DNA from 2 places in the Neobacillus sp. Soil_C_43 genome. Region 1 is predicted to be linked to the other one. Evidence: riboswitches for the same ligand, from Rfam matches in the RefSeq annotation. Region 1 holds a riboswitch; the other holds the start of a gene.
What was found. A riboswitch is a leader RNA that binds a small molecule or an ion and turns the genes downstream of it on or off. The one in region 1 is predicted to bind FMN.
Positions count from the first base shown of each region.

Region 2: another riboswitch for FMN. It lies ahead of AC3A54_RS01840 (ECF transporter S component); the one in region 1 lies ahead of ribD (bifunctional diaminohydroxyphosphoribosylaminopyrimidine deaminase/5-amino-6-(5-phosphoribosylamino)uracil reductase RibD).

Region 1 is NZ_JBDGJV010000003.1:160,176-164,040, forward strand. Features, by position in the region: gene AC3A54_RS07100 (bifunctional 3,4-dihydroxy-2-butanone-4-phosphate synthase/GTP cyclohydrolase II) at 1-417, opposite strand, end outside; gene ribE (riboflavin synthase) at 472-1,131, opposite strand; gene ribD (bifunctional diaminohydroxyphosphoribosylaminopyrimidine deaminase/5-amino-6-(5-phosphoribosylamino)uracil reductase RibD) at 1,147-2,229, opposite strand; FMN riboswitch at 2,354-2,500, opposite strand; gene AC3A54_RS07115 (GyrI-like domain-containing protein) at 2,617-3,087, opposite strand; gene AC3A54_RS07120 (CBO0543 family protein) at 3,421-3,865, opposite strand, start outside.
Region 2 is NZ_JBDGJV010000001.1:349,275-353,139, forward strand. Features, by position in the region: gene AC3A54_RS01830 (YpbB family protein) at 1-15, opposite strand, end outside; gene AC3A54_RS01835 (ferredoxin) at 274-522, shown strand; gene AC3A54_RS01840 (ECF transporter S component) at 631-1,215, opposite strand; FMN riboswitch at 1,375-1,505, opposite strand; gene AC3A54_RS01845 (peptidoglycan DD-metalloendopeptidase family protein) at 1,630-2,397, opposite strand; gene AC3A54_RS01850 (hypothetical protein) at 2,566-3,759, opposite strand; gene sigX (RNA polymerase sigma factor SigX) at 3,734-3,865, opposite strand, start outside.

The DNA.
Region 1 (3,865 bases):
TGTACGTCTTAAAACTCCACCTTTTTTTGCGATTAACGGAAAGATATGACCGGGTCTTTTAAAATCACTTGCTTTTGCTTCAGGATCAAGCATGCTCAAGACTGTTGCTGACCGTTCATAGGCGGAAATACCTGTCGTTGAAAACTTATGATCAATACTGACTGTAAAGGCGGTTCCGTGTGGGTCCGTGTTTTTAGAAACCATTGGCATTAAATCTAATTTTTGCGCTAACTCTTCTTCTATTGGTACACATACCAGCCCTCTGCCGTGAGTGACCATAAAATTAATAACAGAGGGGGTAGTTTTTTCAGCCAGGGCAATAAAGTCCCCTTCATTTTCTCTATCCTCGTCATCACAAACAATGATAACCTTGCCTTCTTTCAGATCCGATAAAGCTTCCACGATCGTATTAAACATGCCAAACCACTCCTTTTTTTATCACTTAACCCATAGCGTTCCAAAGGAAATATTTTAATAAAATCCATTTTCTTCTAAAAAATTAGCAGTTATCCCTTTTCGGCTCTTTTGCTTTGAATCATCTGTTAGGTTTGTTATAAAATGACCTACATATTTACCGATCATATCGCACTCGAGGTTCACAATATCCCCAGAGCTCTTTAATCCTAGTACTGTTTCAGCTAATGTATGAGGGATTAACGATAAAGTAAAGCTGTCCTCCGTTACAGCAAAGACTGTTAAGCTTGTCCCATCTACTGCAACCGATCCCTTTAATATGACATATCGCAGTAAATCCGGATTTGCTTCAATTTCATAATAAACCGCATTCTCAAGCGCCTGTTTCCTTTTAATGACCCCAGTTCCATCAATATGGCCAGACACAAAGTGACCTCCAAATCTTCCCCCTGCAGCCATCGCTCTCTCTAAATTAACTTTTGAACCACGCTTTATTGTATGTAAGCTCGTCGCTTTCACCGTTTCAGGCATGACATCAACGGTAAAATGCTTTCCTGAAAAAGAAGTGACGGTCAGACATACTCCGTTGACAGCAATACTGTCACCAAGGTGCACATCTTCAAGTATTCTTTTCGCTTCAATCGACAAAACAAATGATTCACCCGTTCTTTGAATATTGGCAATGCTTCCTATTTCTTCAATGATTCCAGTAAACATACTAGTTTCTTCTCCTTACATAGGTTCTGCAATGATTCTTATATCATTACCAATCCTATCCACTTGTTTAATGTTCAATGAAACGGCTTCAGCTATTTTTTCGATCCCATGTCCACCAAATAAAGTTGGCGCCGATTTTCCGCCAATTAATTTTGGTGCAATATAGGTAATGATCTGTTGAAAAGATCGTTCCTCTAAAAAGCTGCCATGCACTTCTGCGCCACCTTCAACAAAAAGTGAAGTTATTCCTCTTTTTCCGAGAATAACAAGTAAATCCTTTATACGTATGTGGTTCGTTTCCATTTGGATTATTTCAACGCCCCATTCCATAAAAAGATGGATTCGCTCACGGGCTACATCATTCCCTGTCACAATCCAAGTCGGTGCTTGATGATCAGTAACAATCTTGGAATTTATTGGCGTTCTTAGGTGCGTATCGAGAATAATTCGAATGGGATTTTTCCCACCATAAGACATTCTTGTTGTTAAAGATGGATTGTCCTTTATTACGGTATTAACACCAACTAATATCCCGTCATGCTGATGGCGAAACTGATGAACATCGGCTCTTGCTTGCTCACCCGTAATCCACATACTCTCACCAGTTACTGTTGCCGTTTTCCCATCTAAACTTGCTGCCGATTTTAATGTGACATACGGCAGGCCTGTTTGAATGTTATAAAAAAAGACTTTATTTAGCTCACGAGCTTCCTCTTGGATTAAGCCAACCTCCACTTCAATTCCTGCCTTTTTGATTCGCTCTATTCCTGTCCCTGCTACTTGTGGATTTGGGTCAGTTGTTGCAACAAACACCTTCCTTACCCCAGTCCTAATCACCAGGTCACTGCAAGGTGGTGTTTTTCCATGATGACTACACGGCTCAAGTGTTACATACAAAGTAGCATCTTTCGCTTTTTCACCCGCCATTTGAATGGCATGTACTTCTGCATGTGGTTCACCTGCTTTTAGATGGGCACCCATTCCGATAATTTGCCCATTCTTCACCAGAACAGCACCTACCACAGGATTTGGAGTAGTTTGACCTAACGTTCCTTTGGCAAGATCTAAAGCTAGATTCATGTAAAATTTATCGTTCATTTTTTCTTCTCCTTTGAAAAGGATTAAAAAAGACCCTGAAGAAAATCATTCTTCAGGGTCGTTAAAAGACATTGGGAAATAAAAGCTTAAAAATAGGTATACTACACCCTACCCATAAACCTCGTTTTTCCTTCTCCCATCCAGACTTTAACTGTCGGCCCTGGAGTTTCACCAGATCCACCGTCTATCCAAGGGGATAAACGGGTCACGGACTAAGAAGCATGGCTTCATCACCGCCGGTTAGGAATTTCACCTGACCCCGAAGGAATTATTTAGATATATTAAATGTTATTATACTTAATTCAAACAGTAAAGGAAAATGTCCCAGACCTAAAAAGTAAAATCTAAGTGTCAAATGAAAAAACGGCCCTAAAACAAGGCCGGCTGTTATTCCTTATAAGTCTTTACAGGTAAATAAATTTCAAAATGAAGATCTCCTACTGCATTTTGATGTTTATGCTCTTCTTTATAAACTTCCAAACTTAACGCATGGTGATCCTGCTCGTATCCATATTCTTTCATCCAATTGAACAGTCGAATGTATGTATTTTCTACTTCCTCTGGTGTTCCTTTATGGGTAGTGTATACATAATTTTTACTTGGAATCGTAAATCCAACCATTCCTTCTGGGATCGCGTCAAGTTTATCTACAGGGGTCGTAACGTAATAGGTGAACTCTGTTTCCCTGCTATGAAAAGGTGCAATAAGAAAGGGTTCTTTTGTCTGATAGGGTACTTCTTGCAAACGTGCTTCCATTTTGTTAAAGAGACTCGGGATGGTGCTTACTTCTGCGTAAGTACCTGTCCACGAAATTCCCACAACCTTAATTTCATCTTTTTCAATTACTTGGATTCCCAAGCTAATCCCCCCTTTGTTCCATCATATTTCTATTATTCTAATAATATCCCTTAAAGTCCTGCAAAAATATTTCGACTTCCTGTGTTATTTCTTATTTTAGAAGCTCTGTTAAAGAATAATGTTGATTTTTATACCATGTTGATTGGAGCGGAAGGTGCGAAGACTCCTGTGGGAGTACGGTTCAGGGGAGACCCCGCAGGCGCAAGCGCCGAGGAGGCTCGCCGAAACGCCCACGGAAAGCGAAGCACCTGGAGCGGAAATCAACAGACAAGTATAACAGAGCCATTTTAGAAAAAAAAACAACCTTATAAAAGGATGTTTTGAGAAAACCATTTATTTTAAAATACTTGATGAAATATCAAAAACATTCCATAAGAAAGTGGCATAGAGGGCAGACAGAATCCAAGCTAAAAGTGGTTTATAATAATGTATCGCTAAAACCGAAAACATAACCAAACTAAAAATGGTCGACCAACCTAAATTCCATCCATTCTTATGAACCAATGCCCCTAATTTTAAATCAACATATTCATTTAGCGTATATATAAAAGTCCAAAAAAGGATATTCACTAGTTTCTTTTTGAAAGACTTCGGCATATTGCCGAGAAATATACTTATAGTGACGGGATACTTAATTAACATCACCAAAAAGGCTATATGAGTGTGCTTAGCCCAACCTTTATCACTTCCTACAGGTACATATTCCCACATACTATGCTTATAGAACAAATATTGATAGACCAAATCACCTACCATTAAAAAGAGAAAGGTGGGATAA
Region 2 (3,865 bases), on a different contig from region 1:
TTCTATCTGCTTCATTCCACCTCACCACTTTTTCCTGTTTATATTCGACAAAATATCCAATTTTTCTATTATTATTTTAACATGAAATGGAGGTACTTGTTGCTGAAAATTGTGTAACTTTAAGAAAATCAATTTACCGATAGAAGGCTATAATAACATTTTTCTATTGAAAAGTTGCCCATACAGTTTTACAATAGAAATGAGTTATGCGTTTCCATTTTGCAATGGAAATTAGCAAGAATATTTTTGTTAATTTACTGGGAGGTTTTTTTCATGGCAAAGTACACAATTGTTGACAAGGAAACATGTATCGCTTGTGGTGCATGTGGCGCAGCTGCACCCGATATCTATGATTACGATGATGAAGGTATTGCATTTGTAACACTTGATGATAACGAAGGTATCGTTGAGATTCCAGATGTATTAATCGATGATATGATGGACGCATTTGAAGGTTGCCCAACTGATTCAATTAAAGTTGCAGACGAACCATTTGATGGTAATGCAACTAAATTTGAATAATATTTTGCTAATAATATATTCTTAAGCTACTACCCCTCCTAAAATAGGAGGGGTTTTCCATTACTAAAAATAAAAAAACAAAGGTTCACTAATGAACCTTTGTTTTTTTTACGCACCTTTAATGATTGAAAATTTATTAATCCATGACTGCATCCGAACAAATAACAACATGAAGATGAATGACATCATGACACCCTTCAATATATTAAAAGGCAGTATAGCTGGAACGACTAGATTTCGCATATCTGGAAATCCCATTAATACCGTATAGGCCGGTAAAATGATAATGTAATTTAGGATGCTCATAACCACAGCCATTGTTACAGTTCCTACAACCAAGGCTAGTGTCATCCCTTTTTTTGATTTTAATTTGTTGTATACATAATATGTCGGAAGAACAAACACAATACCAGCTAGGAAATTAGCAATATGACCTACAGGAATTCCCGTTTGGCTTCCAGTCGCAAGATAATTAAGCACATTTTTGAAAAACTCAACCAATATACCCGCAATCGGGCCAAAAATTAATGCAGCAATTAAAGCAGGAATATCACTAAAATCAACAAATAAAAAGTTCGGAAACAACGGCAGCGGAAAGTTTAGTAGCATTAACAAATATGCAATACTACTAAGCATGCCAATTGAAACATAAGCCTTAACATTCATTTTCTTCGTTTTCTTCATTTTTTCCATCTTCCTCTCTCCTTTTTGATCCATCACGTTAGGAAGAGAGGTTCAGCAAAAAGACGATCTCAAGAATAAAAATACCCTCAAGCAATTAACTTGAGGGAGTTTACAAAGGTACGCTTAATAAACGTCCATTGAGATATCATTTTTGAACGTCTGCAGAACCTCCATCTTCTCCCATCCAGACTATACTGTCGGCTTTGGAATCACACCAAATCCTGCCTATACAGGCTCGCGGGCTTAGAGCAATGCTCAATACCGCCGATCGGGAATTTCACCCTGCCCCGAAGATAGATCGATATTAAATTACAAGTTTAATTATAATGGAGGACAAAGATTTTGTTAAGTAAAAGGTTTGCTATTTTTCTTTTTTGTAACATATATTGAAAAAACCTGCAGAATTACAGTCTGCAGGTCTAGCTATTTTTGGATAATTAATATTTGTTTTGGCCTAATCAAATCAGAGGTCAGCTGGTTTAATTCTTTAATTTTATTTATAGTTGTATTTCTTTTCTTTGAAATAGAGTACAAGGTATCACCTTGTTTGACGATATAAGTGTCCTTTATTGACGATTCAGTTGTTTGAAGTTTGCTATTATCGTCACTCGTGTGGAAATGTGAACTAGCCTCTAGTATATGATCACCTATACTAGCCACTCCCCCTTGAACTGTTTCACCCACATCTGCTTTCCCGAGTAGAACTTCCGGATCCAACGCAAATTTCTTATCGTATCTCCACTCTAATTGATGAGTTTCAAAGTGAAGGTGTGTTCCTGTAGCTTGTCCTGTTTTTCCCATCTTGCCAATCATAACACCTTGTTTAACGCTTTGTCCCACCATAACACTTCTCTTGTTTAAATGAGCATACACTGTTACAAAATTACTTGGGTGTTTTATAAATACCACATTACCATATGTAGTAGAAAAATAGGATTTTAAAACCACACCATCTTCAACAGCAAGAATAGGGGTATCTAAGTTTCCGGCAATATCAATACCTTTATGTTTTCCATTTCTTGTTCCATAGGTATCAGATATAATCCCATCTGACGGCCAAATCCAGCGCTCTTTTATTTCAGCCGTCTCAGGTGTACTTGCTGCCTCTGTATGTCGTCCACCTAAAAATAATAAACTGACACAAAGCGCCATAATTATGGCAATAAGAAACCTCTTTATGTAGTCACGCATTCCTTTCTTTTCCTCCTTAAACTTGTCCTCTCCTCCACACTATGTTAAAACCCTTCTATTTAGAACATATTGGTTTTTGAAGAGGGAATTGCACATACTTGTTATAATTTGGAGACCATTGTTATTTTATACAAAAAAAATCAACCTAAAACGGTTGACCTTTTTCATTTATTGGATTGAACGCAAATTCGGAGCTACTGGTACTTGGTTTTCCTTTGTTAGATCAAATGGACCCAATTGCAAAATCGGAGAATCCTTAACTACTACTTTTTCTAAACCAAAATCTTTAGCAGTTAGTAATAAGGCTTCAAATGCAGATACTGTCATTTGGTTATTCTGTAAAGTCGTATTCCCCTTAAATGATAGAACTAAAGTCTTATCTGTAATTGAAACGCCACTAATCGGCAACAATGGTGAAAGAGAACCCGTTAGACCTAATTCTGTTTGATCCGTTTTCATTGCATCTAAAGCTTTGTTAATATCAGTATACATAGTTGTTGACGGTGTTAGGAATGGAACATCACTTCCTGTAGGATAATAAAAGAAATAACCATGATTCTTTACTGCATTAATATCTATTTCCTGTTTATTACCGAAATTACCCAATTCAATTCCCGGTTCACCATTCGTTGAAAATTTTACTTTTTTTATATCACTGTTCGAAGATATATCCTTATTTATCACATTAATAAAGTTAGTTTCATTAGTTGAACCTTGTCCGTACTGATGATTTAGAGGAGCATCGACTTGAATGGTAGTGTGATCTGAATTTACACTCATCGTAACATTTAGTGGATAAAAATCGGTAAGTCCCCATTCTTCCTCTTTTAAGTTTGCCATATTTTCATTATATAGTGTCAGCCATGATTCATTATCAGATGTTGCTACAACCGTTGAAACGGGTATTAGTATCTGTCCTTGTGGGTCTGGAATCCAGTACGTTAACACCTTTCCATTACCAACATCGTCTGCATAGATGGCTGTTTTTACAGTACTCGCTGTCATAACCTCATTTTTAGGAGTTCCTGACTGTGCCTTTTCTTTTGAAGAAGGTTCACCTTTATCCATGGCAAAAGTCGAGTTTTTCTTTTGATCCGCATCTTTTATTTCTGTGTTGAACGAGGTAATTTCTGCTTGTTTATCAGAAGAAGAATGGGCTCCATCCATTAGTTTAGGGACCAAAATGAAAAATAGAAGCAATGCAGCTGCAGTAGCCAAACTAGGTAACAGCCATGATTTGGTTTTTCGCCTTTTTAGAGAAAGATTTTGGTAAATGTCACGAGGATTGCGATGATCCTTTATTTTCGGCATTTGCATTAGTAATTCTTCGAGCTCTCTATCGCTCCACTCCGACTTTTTCACTAATTAATCCCTCCTTTTCATAAAACATTTCCATATGCCTCTTTAAAACCTTTAAGGAGCGGTGTTGTGTGGTTTTAACCTTACTTTCCGTCCATCCTAATGCTTG